One region of the Paenibacillus sp. GD4 genome, then DNA from elsewhere that is predicted to be linked to it. Evidence: riboswitches for the same ligand, from Rfam matches in the RefSeq annotation. Region 1 holds a riboswitch; each other region holds the start of a gene.
The links. Region 1 has a riboswitch for cyclic di-AMP ahead of RAC89_RS16365 (hypothetical protein). Riboswitches for the same ligand answer to the same signal wherever they lie in the genome.
Positions count from the first base shown of each region.

Region 1 (3,947 bases):
CCCAAGGAGACGAGATGTCGCCGAACGTCCGGAAAAACTTGGAGCTGTCGACGACATAAGGCTGCTCGAAGGCATACATCATTTCCATCGATTCGCGGGCTTCCTTGATGAACAGGCCCCCGATCGCGATCATGACTCGACCCATCGAGCGGATCTTAGGCTGCTTCCCGGCTAAACGGTATGCCAGCTCCGCCACCTGCCGCGGGGTCATCGTAGGAGCATTCGGCACATGCCAAGCCTGACCATAGGCGGATTCGGTTTCTCCCAGCAGCACGAGCGACTTCCCAAAGTCACCTATATAGGTGAAGGTATGTGGAAGATCAATATGGCCGATCAGGGAGCACGCTTTTCCCTGCAAAAGGGCAGGGAACACCCGGGAACCAAGAGTTGAGCCAAGCACATAAGGACCGAAAAAATCGGAGCCCCGGCCGATAACGGTCTGCAGATTGCCTTTTTGGTGCAGACCTAGCACATATCGGGCCACCTCGCTTCGTACTTTTCCCTTCCGGGTCGTCGCAGCGTAGGGGAGCTCCTCGTGGATTGAGCCAACGGTTTGGCCGTACATGTAAAGGTTGTCCCCGAGGACCAGCTTTGCTCCCGTCCGCATCACTCCTTCAGCGATGCTTCGGATCAGCGAAGGAAACTTCTGCGGCCACTCATGGTATGGAGGCTGCACGCAAACATATACGACACGGGCTCCGCGGCAGCAGGCTTCCACCTCCTCCACGGCGTAAGCATTGCAGCGTACAACCTCCACATCTCCGGGAAGGCCGGATGCTTTACCGCTGGTATTTGCCATTCTCACCTTACGGCCATAGCCTAGCAGCTCTACCATCACAGAGCGGCCTAAAGGACCGGTTCCAAAAATCAAATCAAAGGGTTGGTTGTTCATCTGTTTACACCTCTTTCCGTTAATTAAATACCGTTCAATAATGGGGCGAAAAAATTACGCAAGCCCCCTGGAGAGCATACGTACCTGAACCTCGGCAAGTGAACGGACATCCTCAAACGATTGCTGCGAGTGCAGAAAGAACTGCACGAAGCCGCGGATCGAGATGAACAGCGCCCAAATTTTCTGCATAAGCTGGGGATCTGTTCCGGGCAGCTCTGACGTCTTCAGCACAGCGGCGGCGAATTGGTCGTAGCTACGTGCGGAGTAAGGCTGAGAATACTTCATCAGCTCGGGATCGGCAATCAGGAACATAATCTCGAAGGCGTGACGATTGTCCAAACCAAATCGAATAAATTCAATCAGAATGGTCTCCAGCGGAGAGAGTGAAGGGTGGGGCGGTCCGGCGAGGGTGCCGGCCAGCAGGGCGTCAAGTCGTGCAAAGTCCTCAGCTACGATGAGACTGAACAGCTCGGCTTTTTCCTTAAAGTGATAGTAAAAAGCCCCCGGTGTGTAGCCAAGCTCTTCGGCAATCGCCCGCATGGAGATCGCGTGATAGCCTTTGCGGGCAAACAAGGCTCGTGCCGCATCCACGATCCGTTCGCGACTAAGCTCCTTATCGACGGCCTTTCTAGGGGTCATGCCTGTCGCTCCTTTTAATTGAATGGTGTTTAAATATAGAAATATCATATTATCGCCATGCTGTCAAACCATTCCAGATCATAAGTTACTTGAAAAAAGTTGACGACGCTTTCAAACGTTGTGTATGATAGAGTTACGCTTAATTTCCGAGCCTGCTCGGAAAGCGGGGGAACCAGATCTTTTGGGGCGAATCACATCGTCACTCGTGTAGGGAACCATCTTTCCCGAGCCCGGCAGCTAACCTCGTCAGCAGTAGATGGGTCACAATCCTTGGCAATTGCGCATATTTGTGCACTTCGTTGACCCGCGAATGGGTCTATTTGCGTCTATATGTACCCTAGACCCATGATTCTTGTAAGGTCTTCCGCAGCATATCGCGGACCTTTCACGGATACGGGTCTTTTTTAACGTTAAAGAATGTTAAAGTTGGCTAAAGCTTTAAAGCACTGCAACATTCTTTACCAAGAAAACCTACCACTGAAACGCGGTCGCTCATCTTTGAAAGACCTCGATAGAGGTTTTCTTATTTTATCCTATAAGGGGGACGGTTCATGAAGCAGCGATTAACGGCAAGCCAGCTTCAGCAGCTCTCCGAGGGACAGGTCGAACAGCTGCGAAGTCTTTGGACTCCTCAGGAGGGAGATTATATTTACACCAGTGGACAGGAGGAAATGGTTTATTACCTGAACGGTCTCGTGAAGACGAAATCGCTTCCCCTTTTTTCCATTGGGCAGCTGTTGGAGCTATTACATGAACGTCAGCCTTCGATGCGGGTCCAAGCCGTCAACGGGGAGTGGAGGGCAGCAACCTCACGGTATGAATGGACGGCCTCCGAATTATGCGATGCTTTATGGGAGGCGTTGAAGCAGGAATTGAATGTGGATGGCATGGAACCTCAAACGGAATGCGTGTAGAGAGAAGCTGCAGCTGCGGTATGATTGGTTCGAGCGATTTCTAAGCGGGCCCCCGGTTACTGTGATTCGTGACGGGAAACGGCAACGATTGAAACAAACGGCCAGTTGGGGTATGAACTTACGGATGACGCAAAGCCGGTAACGATGAAGCAAATGAGGGAACTGCTTCAAACTTTTTTTTCCGATAAAGAGGGAAACCTTCAAGGACAAGGGAGCAGGGGAAACAATTTGTTTGAGGAAGTGCAATCCGGAGAAGGACATGCCAAACGAAGCCGGCTGCAGTAGGAGTACCGGCGTATGATTTTTGTCACAGCATTTTCGGGTGGTTCTGCTACGATGAAGCTATCAAGCTGATAAGGAGCGATTTCCTATGGCATTTCAGAACATATTGGTAGCGTATGATCAATCGGAGCTTTCCCGCAAAGCGCTCGATAAAGCAGTAAAGCTGGCGGGGGAGAACGGAGCGAATCTGTATATCGTCCATGTATATCAGCCTCCTGCCATCCTAGTGAGCCATCCTCTGGCTACTTTTCCGTCTACGTATCTTGACGATGCGGAGGGAGCCTTCAAGTCGGTAAAACAAGAGCTTCAGGAGCAGGCGGAGAAGATTCCGAAAGCCAGCGTAGCTTTGCTTAGCGGACATCCGGCCAAGGCACTGCTGGATTATGCTTATGACAAGCAATGCGATTTGATCGTTATGGGAAGCCGCGGCCTCGGAGGACTGCAAGAGCTGGTTTTGGGCAGCGTGAGCCACTCCGTCGTACAGCAATCAAAGATTCCTGTGCTTGTCATTAAATAAAGAGGATATCGTTTTGTCACATCCTGATCCTGCACTAAGTGACAAGATTCACATGTTCCCTTCGCCTCCGAAGGTATAATCGCAGTAGAAAGTGATTATATCTTGGGAGGTTTTTTTATGGGACGAAGCGGCTTTGATCTATCAGGTAAGGTTGCCATCGTTACGGGAGCCAGCACGGGACTTGGCCAAGGCATGGCACTGGCGTTAGCGGAAGCCGGAGCCGACATCGTCGGTGTGGACTATGTGGAAATGCCGGATACGAGAGCGAAGATCACAGCAATAGGGAGGGCTTTCTTAGAGATCCAGGCCAATCTGATGAGCCTTGAGCCGATTGATAGAATTATAGAAAAGGCGCTGGAAACCTTCGGTCACGTCGATATTTTAGTGAATAACGCAGGGATTATACGCAGAGCGGATGCGATTGATTTTACCGAGAAGGATTGGGACGACGTGCTGAACATCAACCTGAAGACCGTCTTCTTCTTCAGCCAAGCGGCTGTAAAGCAGTTTCTGCAGCAAGGCACCGGCGGCAAAATCATTAATGTAGCGTCTATGCTTTCTTTCCAAGGAGGCATTCGCGTACCTTCCTATACGGCGAGCAAAAGCGGCGTGATGGGTATCACCCGGGCCATGGCTAACGAATGGGCCAAATTCGATATCCAGATTAATGCCATTGCGCCTGGTTACATGGCGACGAATAACA
Region 1 is NZ_JAVCYK010000001.1:3,380,752-3,384,698, forward strand. Features, by position in the region: gene RAC89_RS16355 (Rossmann-fold NAD(P)-binding domain-containing protein) at 1-892, opposite strand, end outside; gene RAC89_RS16360 (TetR/AcrR family transcriptional regulator) at 947-1,531, opposite strand; cyclic di-AMP (ydaO/yuaA leader) riboswitch at 1,658-1,798, shown strand; gene RAC89_RS16365 (hypothetical protein) at 2,083-2,445, shown strand; gene RAC89_RS16370 (universal stress protein) at 2,816-3,244, shown strand; gene kduD (2-dehydro-3-deoxy-D-gluconate 5-dehydrogenase KduD) at 3,362-3,947, shown strand, end outside.

Region 2 (3,947 bases), 1.5 Mb from region 1:
TCCGCTCACGACGGTCTGCAATCTTCTGCTGCAGCGCTGGATCGAACGCGCCGAGAATCTGTGCGGCCAGAAGGCCTGCATTGGTCGCACCGGCATGGCCGATGGCTACCGTGGCCACGGGAATCCCGCCAGGCATCTGCACGATCGAGTAGAGTGAATCCACACCGCTCAGCGTCGAAGTCTTCACCGGAACGCCGATGACCGGCAAAATCGTCTTCGAGGCAACCATCCCCGGCAAATGCGCCGCGCCGCCCGCTCCCGCGATAATGACCTTCAAACCGCGCTCTATAGCGGATTCCGCATACTGAAACATCAGGTCCGGCGTGCGATGCGCGGAAACGACCTTTTTCTCGTAAGGCACGCCGAGCTCATCAAGTACGTCACACGCGTGCTTCATCGTCTCCCAATCCGACTGGCTTCCCATAATGACACCAACAAGAACAGACATCACGAACCTCCATCTAAAAATTTCATCTATTATGAAAACAAAAAACGCCCTGGGTGATAGAGTTGCAGCCTATGCAATCTACCGGCAGGACGACAAGAAGTACCCCTAAGCGCAAGCTAAGGCCGTGCATCGCGTGCCGACCTTTCCATTTCTTCGCTTACTCGTAGTCCAAAAATTTAAGGTTTTCGGGTAGAGACTTATCGGGCCATATTCCCGACATTATACGAGATGATTCGACGATATTCATACTGATTGTGGAGCATTTTGCCTTTTTAGTTTACCGCCATTCACATCGCATGTCAACATTAAAAACCGAACATTCAATATTTTATCAAGAAAAATAGTTCGCATTTCACAGTTCATTCACGCTTATTTTCCAGACGTGCCGAAACCTTCCGTTTCATTTCCTGAAGTTCCCTAAGCAGCTCCTCAACTTCCTCCGACGATAAGCCGCCTGCGGACAGCTCTTGCTCCGACAGTCCTGTCCATGGCTGCACCATCTCCGCTCCGCGGTATAACAGCTCTAGCAGCTGCTCCTCCTTCCCGCCACCTGAAATTGCTTCTATATAATGAAACAAAGCATCCTCCGCCTTCGCCCATCGGCCGGTTTCATTATAATAGGGGAATAGCAGAGTCAATAACCCCTCCGGCTTGCTCGACCGCTCTACCGGAATCAGTAACTCGTCAATTAATACGATAAAAGCGTCCCGCCATTCTCCCTCCAATGCATCAGGTATTCTTGCCGTCAGCAGCAGTTCGGCTGCCTTAAGCCTGCATTGCCGCGCCCCTTGAACCTCTCCGAGATCGTCGAGCAGTAAAGCCTCCGCCTTCAGCATATCCCCGAGCGCCAGAGTTTTCCCGAGATCCACCTCACCCGTTTTGGACAGCAGCAGAAGCAAATCCTTTACCGACAACGCCCTGACCAGGTCTGAATTCAAGCCTAGAAGCTGCTTCATCGCCTGGTTCAGAAGCGCCATCGCTTCCTCAAGCTGCCTGTTTTTCCTCAGGAACATCACCTTGTGGATCGCCTCGGCCGCCTGCTTGATGAGCCGCAATATATAATCCCGTTGATACATAATCTTCCCCTCTTCCGACAGAAAACGCGCTTATCTTCCGAATATACCTTATTGTACCACTGGCGCCCTGCTCATGGAAAAGCTTCTTCCAAATAGAGGGAGGATTTGGATGAATTTATGAGTTGAGCTCGAATTTATCCTGTGGTAAATTTAAAAAATGCCGAATCATACAGTTTTTCATGTACGTACGGGGGACGCATTACCCATGGGGTGAATGCTGCGCCGCGCGGCTTGGCAGCCGTAACGGAACGCAGCTAGGGAGCATACCTCTTCCCGAACCCGACAACTAACCTCGGAGGCAAATAGGAGGAACTCAATGTCACTTTTTTCTCGTACCAAAGGCTTTGCTTTGGCATGCGCTTTGGCGCTGCCGCTTGTTTTCGCAAGCACACCGGCTCACGCCGCACCGGCGCTCACCAACGATGATGTAAAGGTGCAGGTGAACGACAAGCTGGTGGTGTTCCCTGACGCACAGCCGTTTATCGACCCGGAGCAGCACAAGCTTCAGGTTCCGGCACGTATCATTGCCGATCAGCTTGGATTGAAGACGTCTTGGACCCAGAACGGCTCGGATATCCAGATCGCTTTATCCAACGAGAAAACGACCGTCTCTTTTACCTTAGGCAATCCAACCATTTCTATAAACGGACAAGCCTCCTCCCAAACGTACAATACGGCACTTATTGACGGTCGTGCTTATGTTCCATTCCGATTGATCTCAGATGCCTTTGGCATGATAGCTCAGTGGGATGGTACGAACCGGATCGGCATTTACGGCACCGACGGCAAATATTACGCTCCTGCGTGGTATGCACCCAAGTATGAGAAGGTCATCGAAGCGAAGGCAACCGCCTATACCGCTTCCCCTTCCGAGAATGGCTGGGGCGCCCGCGACTACATGGGCAACCCTCTGCAGCTCGGCACGATTGCCGTTGATCCCTCGGTTATTCCGCTTGGATCCAAGGTGTATATCGAAGGGTACTCGTTCGACGGTCTGCCTCAGGACGGGATGTTTGCTACGGCGACCGACGTAGGCAGCGCGGTGAAAGGCAACAAGATCGATATCTTCGTTCCTGTCAGCAAAAGCAAGGCTTACAATTTCGGCATTCAACAGGTTAAGATTTATGTGCTGAAGTAGGGAGAGAAAAGCAGTCTTCTGCATTCGTGGAAGGCTGCTTTTTTTTGCCTTAGGAGCTGCTTGCATAGAACGGTTGGCCGTTCCCCACTCTAATGAATAGATCTCATATCCGGAGGTGTACGTTAGATGAAGAAGCTCAGCCGTTTACCAATGTTGATGCTTGCTGCTTTATTAACCATGGGCAGCTCCTCCGCGAATCCGAACAGTGAGGTCGTGTGGAAGGTGGATACCGATCAGAAGCTGATCGCCATTACGTTCGATGATGGGCCGAACCCCCGCTATACCCCGCAAATTCTCGATATTTTGAACCAGTATCAAGCGAAGGCAACCTTCTTTGTATTAGGCAAAAGAGTACAGATGTACCCGAAGATCGCCATCCGTGAAGTGAACGAAGGGCATGAGATTGCGAATCACACCTTTGACCATCATTTTCTCAAAAACTACCCTGCCGAACGCCTCGTCGATGAGATCCGGCAAACGCAGGAGGTTATCTTCGATATAACTGAGCAAATGCCGCATGTTTTCCGGCCGCCGGGAGGCTTCTACAACGATACGCTGCTCCATTCGATGAAGGAGGACAAGCTCACGGTAGTCATGTGGTCCTGGTACCAGGATACTCAGGATTGGCGCAAGCCGGGTGTGGACAAGATTGTACAGACAGTGCTTGGCAATGTGCATAACGGCGATATTATTTTGTTCCACGACCTTGAGGGGGATTGCAGCCAAACCGTGGAGGCGTTGAAGCGGATTATCCCCGAGCTCAAACAGCAGGGCTATGAGTTTGTCACGGTATCCGATCTGATTTCGAGAACGAAAAAATAAACCCGAGTCCTCCGTCGGAGGCTCGGGTTTTATGCATTTGCTGAGGGAGCCTTGTTAGATCGGCTTCCCGTTTTCTTTATTATCGAAGCGCTGATCCCGGTTGTCATAAGGCCCTGGATTCAAATTTTCCGGCGGATTGATCTGCACCGGTTCATCCGTGGTGCGCGTCTTATACGAATTCACCGCACCCGCCATATGCGTCCCTAGATCCGCCAGTTCCGGATTCTCTTGGTTGTTTTGTACGTCGTTGCTCATGAGAGACACCTCCTGTAAGAATACATTCGAGGAGTAGTATGTCCTTAAAAGCGGGAGAACATAACCACCCCCTCCACCGCGAACAGTGAAGGGGTGCTCTCATCTACTCCTGTTTCTTCAGCATCCTGCCGACAACGATCGCAGCCTGAGCTCGGGTCGTAATGCCTTCCGGTCCAAAGGTCGTGTCCGTCATGCCTTGCATGAGGCC
Region 2 is NZ_JAVCYK010000001.1:1,920,479-1,924,425, forward strand. Features, by position in the region: gene purE (5-(carboxyamino)imidazole ribonucleotide mutase) at 1-448, opposite strand, end outside; purine riboswitch at 593-695, opposite strand; gene RAC89_RS08960 (DUF6483 family protein) at 808-1,524, opposite strand; cyclic di-AMP (ydaO/yuaA leader) riboswitch at 1,673-1,840, shown strand; gene RAC89_RS08965 (stalk domain-containing protein) at 1,841-2,662, shown strand; gene RAC89_RS08970 (polysaccharide deacetylase family protein) at 2,789-3,484, shown strand; gene RAC89_RS08975 (hypothetical protein) at 3,539-3,739, opposite strand; gene RAC89_RS08980 (S-layer homology domain-containing protein) at 3,843-3,947, opposite strand, start outside.
Region 2: it holds a riboswitch for cyclic di-AMP, as region 1 does, so the genes downstream of both, RAC89_RS08965 (stalk domain-containing protein) here and RAC89_RS16365 (hypothetical protein) in region 1, are expected to answer to the same signal.

Region 3 (3,947 bases), 1.1 Mb from region 1:
GGTGAGCAGGACGAAAAGCTTCCGATTCTTCTCTTGGACGAGAATGACAACCTGACGGAAATTTCCAGAAAATCCGAAATTGTTCGCTCCATCAGCGGAATCCAGATGGGGAAATACCATCTTTATTACCCGCAGGAGCTATTGCTGAATCACAGCCAGGCTCTGCAGCCCTCATTGAGGAAGCTCTTTGATTTGGAGTAATATCCATTATATAGAAAATACAAAAACAAGAACACAATGTGGCTGAACAGCCCCATGGGGAACGCCGGACTGGAATACACCTATATTGTAGAAACGTGAAGGAGAACTTTATGCTTACAGACACACATGCTCACTTGAACGCACCACAGTTCGATGAGGATCGACAAGAGGTGATCGGCCGCGCATTAGCAAATGGCGTCACCCGTATAATCAATATCGGCTTTAACCGTGAGACGATTCCGACTTCCCTTGCGTTGGCGGAGCAATATGACTTCATCTATACAGCGGTCGGCTGGCATCCGACGGATGCGGCGGACATGCAGCCAGGCGATCTTGAATGGATTGAGGAGCTTTGCCGGCACCCTAAGGTAGTAGCAATCGGTGAAATCGGACTGGATTACTATTGGGATAAGAGCACGAAGGATATTCAGCTTCGCATCTTTCGCGATCAAATAAGATTGGCACGCAAAGTGGGAAAGCCCATTGTGATCCATAACCGGGATGCGCATCAGGATGTCGTTCAGGTGCTTCGTGAGGAAAAAGCTGCGGAGGTAGGGGGCGTGATGCACTGTTATTCCGGCAGCTGGGAAATCGCCAAGGAGTGCCTGGATATGAATTTTTATATCTCGTTCGGAGGGCCGGTCACCTTCAAAAATGCCAAGCAGCCGAAGGAGGTGCTCGAGAAAGTTCCGCTCGAACGTCTGCTCATTGAGACGGATGCTCCTTACCTCACTCCGCACCCGTTTCGGGGCAAACGGAACGAATCGGCATATGTCCGGTACGTTGCCGAGGCCGCGGCGGAAATCAAGGGAATTAGTACGGAGGACCTAGGAAGGATAACATCCGACAATGCGTCCAAGCTTTTTAGACTAACCTAGATTAGGTGCACATTCGGCCACGCCCTTTTTTGTCGAAATAGGGATAAATGGAGCAAATTCGTGAAATCAAGAGATTTACGAAGAGGAAAGTATGTTTATTTGCAAAATACGGCTATAATAGCGAAAATCGGGTGAAATTAACCCTAATTTCACGAGTTTGTATACTTTACAACTCAGCCGTACCATCGTAAACTCAATATTAACTTAATACAAATTACCAAATTTCCAACATCGCTGAGTTTCCGTAAGGGAAACGGGGGAACCGCATCGCGTTATGCAGCAGCTAGTCCATATGACTGCAGACGCATTTTCAGGGGTGAATCTTAGAAGCCTCAGCAGCTTCTGAGTAGGGCAACTCTCATGTCCGAATCCGTCAGCTAACCTCGTAAGCGTTAAGAGAGAGGTAACAATTGTCGTGTGCTGCTTTTTCATTTTAGATTAAAATGAGAACAAGTCACGGGAAGGTTCCTCTTCTCTGGCTTGTTTTTTGTTGTCCACTTAGGGATATTCATCCCGGTCGATTCATACAAGTGAATCAAAGGAGGTGGGGACAAGGGCAAGTCTTAAGATCTGATGTTCAGATATAACGGTTGGACCTTGGTAATACCAAATAACCTTAGTCGCGTCAGATGAATCATGCAAAATAGTCGACGGCGGGGCTTTGAAGGAGGACCGAACAAGTGGGCGTTGTGACTCATGAACAAACCCATGTAAGACGATCATCCAGCATGACCTTCGCATTGCGATGGAAGCATGAAAACTTGCGTATGATTTCAGTTGCTGCGTTACTTTCATTCGCTATTGTCTTCATGTTCTTAATGATGTTGTACGGTACGGCCACTAAGCGCGTATCAATCGTTGTAGACGGTCAGGAGCAGACGTTCCAGACAAGGCATTCTGTTCTACAGCGCATACTGGATGAGCAAGGGATAGCCGTAAGCCAGAATGACAAGGTATCTCAGCCGCTGCAGGGTGCGGTCAAGTCGGGAGACCGTGTTGTCATCGAAAAGGCCATACCGGTTCAAGTTACGGCAGATGGAGAAACGAAGACGGTGTACACGGTCGCGAAGACAGTGGAAGCCGCGCTTGCCGAATCGAACATCGCCGTAGGGGAGCTCGATAAGGTGTCGCCGGGATTGGGAGAGCCATTATCGGGCGGTGCAGCCATCGAGATCGTTAGAGTGAAAAAAGAGACGGAAGAAATTACGGAATCGATTGCATTCGAGACCGTGAAGAAGAATGATCCCCAGCTGCTGAAGGGCAAAGAGCAAGTCGTACAGGAAGGTCAAGAGGGCGTTGTTCTGAAAACCAAGGAAAAAGTGTTTGAAGACGGTGTACTCGTAGCAGAGCAAATCGTCGATGAAAAGGTTCAGTCCGAGAGTATCAAGAAAATCGTAGCGGTAGGTACGAAAAACCCGGTGGTTGTGCTGTCGTCCGGCTCCCCCACTGTGGATCAGGTAACCAAAGCAGGCGTTACCTTCGGCTATAAGCAGGTAATCAATAACGTCACCGTAACAGCTTATACCGCCAGTGCCGTATCGACAGGGAAAAGTGCAGAGCACCCTCAATACGGAATAACTTCCTCAGGCACGAAAGTGACAGAAGGCCGAACCATTGCAGTGGATCCGAAGGTGGTTCCCATGGGCTGGTGGGTTTACATTGAAGGTATCGGATTCCGCCGTGCGGAGGATACCGGCAGCGCGATCAAGGGAAATATCATCGATCTTTACTTTGACAGCTTACAGAATGCCCAACGTTTTGGTACGAAACGAGGGTACACAATGTATATCATCGGACCGAAGAAGCCGACAGCAGATTAATTGTGATGGACGGGATCAAACCGCTTGCGTGTATGAGCTCAACAGCGAAAATGAGCGGATAGCCGCCCTGTATGCATTACGGCAGGGCAGGGCAGAATCATGATATAGATAATGTGGGAAAGAAGAGGCAATCGCTTGCGTCCGACAAGGCGCAGGTCCTCTTCTTTTTTCGCTTTTCATGAAAGAGGTTGAAGAAGCGCGTGATCAAGGAAATCATTGTGGTAGAGGGCAAGGATGACACGGTTGCCATCAAACGAGCCGTGGAAGCGGAGACGATCGAAACCGGGGGCTCCGCCATTAACCAAAGCGTCATCAAACGCATTAAGCTGGCCCAGCAAAGGCGCGGTGTGATTGTTTTCACGGATCCGGATCATGCCGGTGAGCGCATTCGCAAGATCATAGCCTCCCGAGTACCTGGCTGCAAGCATGCCTTCCTGACGCAGGAGGACGCAATGAGTAAAGGAGACATCGGTGTGGAGAATGCTTCGGTGGAAGCCATTCGCCGGGCTCTGGATAACGTTCGAACGGATTACGAGAGCAAGGCTACGGAAATTTCGTGGGAGGACCTTATGGACGCCGGGCTGATTGTTCACCCGCAAGCGGCGGACCGTCGCCTGAGGATGGGCAAGCTGTTAGGAATAGGCTACTGTAACGGTAAGCAGTTTTATAACCGGTGCCGGATGTTTCAAATCTCCCAAGAGGAGTTTCAGGCGGCGCTTGAGCAATTTTACAAAGAGACAGGAGAGCTGCAGCAGTGAGCAAAGAAGGACAAGCGGTCGAGGATATCGCTTCACCTAAACGAACGAAGGAATTAATGCAGAAATACGGCTTTACTTTAAAGAAAAGCCTGGGACAGAACTTTCTGATCGATCAGAATGTGCTGAATAAAATTGTATCCGCCGCAGAGCTTACAGCGGACAAAGGGGCGCTGGAAATCGGACCCGGAATCGGCGCGCTCACGCAGCAGCTGGCGAAGAGGGCCGGCAAGGTGGTTGCCGTAGAGATCGACCAGCGCCTCTTGCCGATGCTTGCCGAAACGCTGGAACCC
Region 3 is NZ_JAVCYK010000001.1:2,307,847-2,311,793, reverse strand. Features, by position in the region: gene RAC89_RS10875 (HD domain-containing protein) at 1-201, shown strand, start outside; gene RAC89_RS10870 (TatD family hydrolase) at 312-1,079, shown strand; cyclic di-AMP (ydaO/yuaA leader) riboswitch at 1,302-1,487, shown strand; gene RAC89_RS10865 (resuscitation-promoting factor) at 1,760-2,899, shown strand; gene rnmV (ribonuclease M5) at 3,100-3,657, shown strand; gene rsmA (16S rRNA (adenine(1518)-N(6)/adenine(1519)-N(6))-dimethyltransferase RsmA) at 3,714-3,947, shown strand, end outside.
Region 3: it holds a riboswitch for cyclic di-AMP, as region 1 does, so the genes downstream of both, RAC89_RS10865 (resuscitation-promoting factor) here and RAC89_RS16365 (hypothetical protein) in region 1, are expected to answer to the same signal.

Region 4 (3,947 bases), 1.0 Mb from region 1:
GCATTCGCACATTATCGCTTCCTTACTTCGGACTTTACGTGCTGCAAGTGGCGCTAACACTGACGCCGCTTGTCTGGCTCGTACCACAGGTCGAGTCTGTCTTCGGGCACGCGCGCTCCTACACCGATCTGGGTCTTGAGCTGCTGCCTTCCGTAGGCGGGTATGCGCTTTATGTTTTTCTGCTGCAGCTGCTCTTCCTCTTCCTCCAGATCGGCCGGGCTGACGGCAAGTCAACCATGTACACGCTGCTCTTCTTCTTCCGCCATATCGGCATGATCGTCCTGCTCGGGGGGGCGCTCCTGCTCATGACCATGCTGCTCTCTGCTGCCGTCATGACCGCCTCGTTCCTTTGGGCAGGCTTCGTGGCTCTCATCGGGTTTCAGATCTACCGTCTTCTGCATATGTTCTGTAAAATGTGGGCTATCACGACGCAATACTCGCTATGGCAGGAGAAGGCGTGAAGACGTTCACGGCTATACGATAAAGGCGTACCGGTGGTGAGGGCTTGTCCCTCTCGCCGATACGCCTTTTTTTAACGATGGAGGCTTAGGTCCTCTTCATCTTGAGTGAAAGATCCGCGGGTACCGCTCACCGAAGTCTGATGGAACCGCCTACCGCCTTTGCGGACAAATAATAGCGAAGCCAATCCGCGAGCTGGTGCAGCTTGGTAATGTAATCGGCAGCATTCCCCGGGTAAGGCTCCCCTTGCATCAAATTCTGAATCGCCTGCTGCAGCTCCCATGCACGCTGATACACCTTCTGGAACAACTCCTCTTCCGTCTTCGGTTTATAGAGGTCCGTGCCGTGGGAAACCTCGAAGTCATAAACAATCATGCCGCGATAGTACGGATGAATATCCACGGCACCGGGAATCCGTTCGACATAAGCGAGTCCCGTCGCCTCCTGCGGAATCCAAAGCAGCGTGGTTTGTCGATCCTCCAGCTGCACAGTGTAAGCCAATCCTTGATTCAGCATAACCGGCAACGGATAATTTTGAATCTCTCCCCGCTTCACCTGATCCCAGAAATGCTCCAGAAAATTGATCGTTGTGCTCATTCCTTCATCCCGCCTATCGTGATACATGCTTAGCATTATTTTACCATAGGAACCAATATAGTGGGAACGACATTTTATTATCTTATTCGACTAATATCGACATTACTCAGCTGTAGTTCACGCCCTTTTTTTTGGTACCAGCATATACTGTCAACTTACAAAATTTCCGGTTTCTTAATTTTTGTTTATAGTTTGACAATATTGTGACAACGGAAGGAGAACCTCGATGTTAGTCGAATACATGTACACAGCAAGAAAAAAAGAAAATTTTGCCGAATTTCCGTTCGCGGAAAACGGGGGAACCACATTTGGGTGAATTGGTCTCGCTTCAGAGTGACCATAGGGAACCTTCAACCGAACCCTTAAGCTAACCTCGTAGGCACCGGAAGGGGAAGCAGCAGTTGAAAAAGCTAGTCGGTTTTGCACTCTCCATTGCTATGTTCTGTACCATTCAGGTGGGAAGCGCTTTCGCTGAAACCCCACTAAGCCAAGCTGTTAACGACGGATTGGGTTCCCCATACAAATGGGCCGGCACAACGAAGAAAGGCTTCGATTGCTCCGGTTACACCTCGTTCGTATTTGATAAGTTCGGCATCGATCTTCCTCACACGTCCAAGGGACAAGCTGAGAAGGGTACATGGGTGGACAAGAATGATCTTCGTGCAGGAGATCTTGTGTTCTTCAACACGGACGGCAAAGGAATCTCTCACGTAGGTGTGTATGTCGGAGGGGGTTCGTTCTACCACTCCGCTACGAACCAAGGCGTCGTCATCACCAAGATGAGCGACAACTATTACGCTAAGCGTTACGTTACGGCGCGCCGCGTTCTATCGGATGAGCAATACGAGCAGCTGATGACCGACGCGAATTAAGTCCAATGTAATCGAATGAAAGCCTTGTTTTTTATCCGTCCGTCTTCGGACCGCGGATCAAAAGCAGGGCTTTCTTTCTTTGATCTCTTTAGGGTAGAGTAAAGTACAGATCCGTAACCCGGTATGATATGTGGAAAGGAGTCGGATGAAGGATGATTCTGTTTCTTCACCGCAAAGATTTGCGTGTGGATGATCTGCCCGGATTCGACTATATTCGAGAACACCGCTGCCCCAGCCTGCATGTGCTGATTCTCGACCCGTTCCTGCTGCGGCAGGAGCGGTATCTCGAGCACAGCGGGATCAACTTCCTGCAGCACGCCCGTCGGCTGCAGGAGCAGTATGCGGCCGCGGGAGCCCGGCTGCATGTGCTTTGGGGGGAGCCGGCGGAAGTGGTGCGCCGGCTGCTGGCGGAGCATGAGGTGAAGGAGCTCGTGTTTCACGAGGACTTCACCCCGTATGCGATCGCCCGCGATCGGGCGCTGCGCGAGGTAGCGAGCGAAGCCGGTGTGGCCGTCACCGCGCTGCCCGAGCTGCCGCTCGTCGACCTGCGCGACTTCCAGCGCTGGTCGGGGCGGAGCGAGCCGTACAAGGTGTTCACGCCCTTCTACCGCAAGTGGTGCGACTACTTGCGGGAACGCTTCCGCCCGCCGTTCGCTGCGCACGTGCGGGAGCTGCACTGCGCGCCGCTGGCCGCGGGCGCGGCGGGGCTGGCTACGCTGCCTGCGGAGCCGGCAGCGGCGTTGGCAGGCGCGGCTTGCCCGGGGGCCGCGCCCGAGGAGGAGCTCGCCGCGTTCCTCGGCGAGCGTCTTGCCGGCTATGCCGGCGGCCGCGATCGCTACGCGAGCGATCGGACGAGCCGCCTGAGCCGGCACCTGAACGTCGGCGCGCTGTCCATCCGCGCCGTCTATGCGGCGCTGTCGGACAGCGGCGACGACGCCGAACCTTGGCGGCGCCAGCTGGCCTGGCGCGACTTCTACCTGTACCAGGCGCGGCTCGATCCGCGCTTCTTCACCTACGAGAAGTCCTATGACTTCTCTTCGCTGTCGAAGCATCACTTCTCTGCCTGGGCGGAGGCTCGTACGGGCATTCCCATCATCGATGCCGCGATGACGGAGCTGAACACAACCGGTTGGATGCCGAACCGGCTCCGTATGATCACCGCCATGTTCCTGACGAAGAACCTGCTGTGTCCGTTCACCTATGGTGAGCGGTACTTCCGCCGGAAGCTCAACGACTACGATAACTCGCTGAATCGCGGGGGCTGGCTCTGGTGCGCCTCCCTCGGCTTCGACGCGGCGCCGTACTTTCGCATCATGAATCCCGTAACGCAATCGGAGACGCACGATCCGAGCGGAACGTATATTCGGCGGTGGCTGCCGGAGCTGGCTCATCTGCCGGACAAGCTGATTCACAAGCCGCAGCCCCATGCCATTGTAGACCTCAGGGCATCCCGAGCCCGTGCGGTCGAGGTATACAAGGAGCTGCTGGCCGGGCGGCGGTGGTCCGAAGAGGACGCAGGAACGGAGGAATAGCTTGATCAGCTAAAACAAAAACGCCCTGCTGCCTAGTGGGAAGGTAGGCAGGGCGTTTTCACTTACCGGACCTTTGCCGGTCGAATCGTACCGGACACGTCCTCGTCCTTCGGGACGGGAAGCAGCAGCTTTTCCTTGCTCATCAACAGCACGAATGCGAGGGATAGTACGGCGGGAAGGGTCGCCCACAGAAACGTGTAGGCGATCGAGCCTGCCAACGCATCCTTGATCAAATCCAGCACGGGCTCCGGCAGCTTGAGCCTTTCCTCCGGCTGAAGCAGCTTGCGGGGATCGGCCAGCCCCGCCGGTGCGGCGCCTTGACCGGCGAAGGCCTCGGCCAATCTCGCCGTCAGCTCCTCCCTCTGCAAAATCCCGAAGACGGAAATGCCCAGCGTCATCCCGAGCGAACGCAGGAACGAGAAGGTGGAGCTTGCCGAGCCGCGCTGCGTTTCGTCGAAATGATGTATCACCGCGTTGGACAGTACGG
Region 4 is NZ_JAVCYK010000001.1:2,364,920-2,368,866, forward strand. Features, by position in the region: gene RAC89_RS11140 (hypothetical protein) at 1-461, shown strand, start outside; gene RAC89_RS11145 (hypothetical protein) at 589-1,056, opposite strand; cyclic di-AMP (ydaO/yuaA leader) riboswitch at 1,317-1,453, shown strand; gene RAC89_RS11150 (C40 family peptidase) at 1,458-1,928, shown strand; gene RAC89_RS11155 (cryptochrome/photolyase family protein) at 2,081-3,460, shown strand; gene RAC89_RS11160 (MDR family MFS transporter) at 3,523-3,947, opposite strand, start outside.
Region 4: it holds a riboswitch for cyclic di-AMP, as region 1 does, so the genes downstream of both, RAC89_RS11150 (C40 family peptidase) here and RAC89_RS16365 (hypothetical protein) in region 1, are expected to answer to the same signal.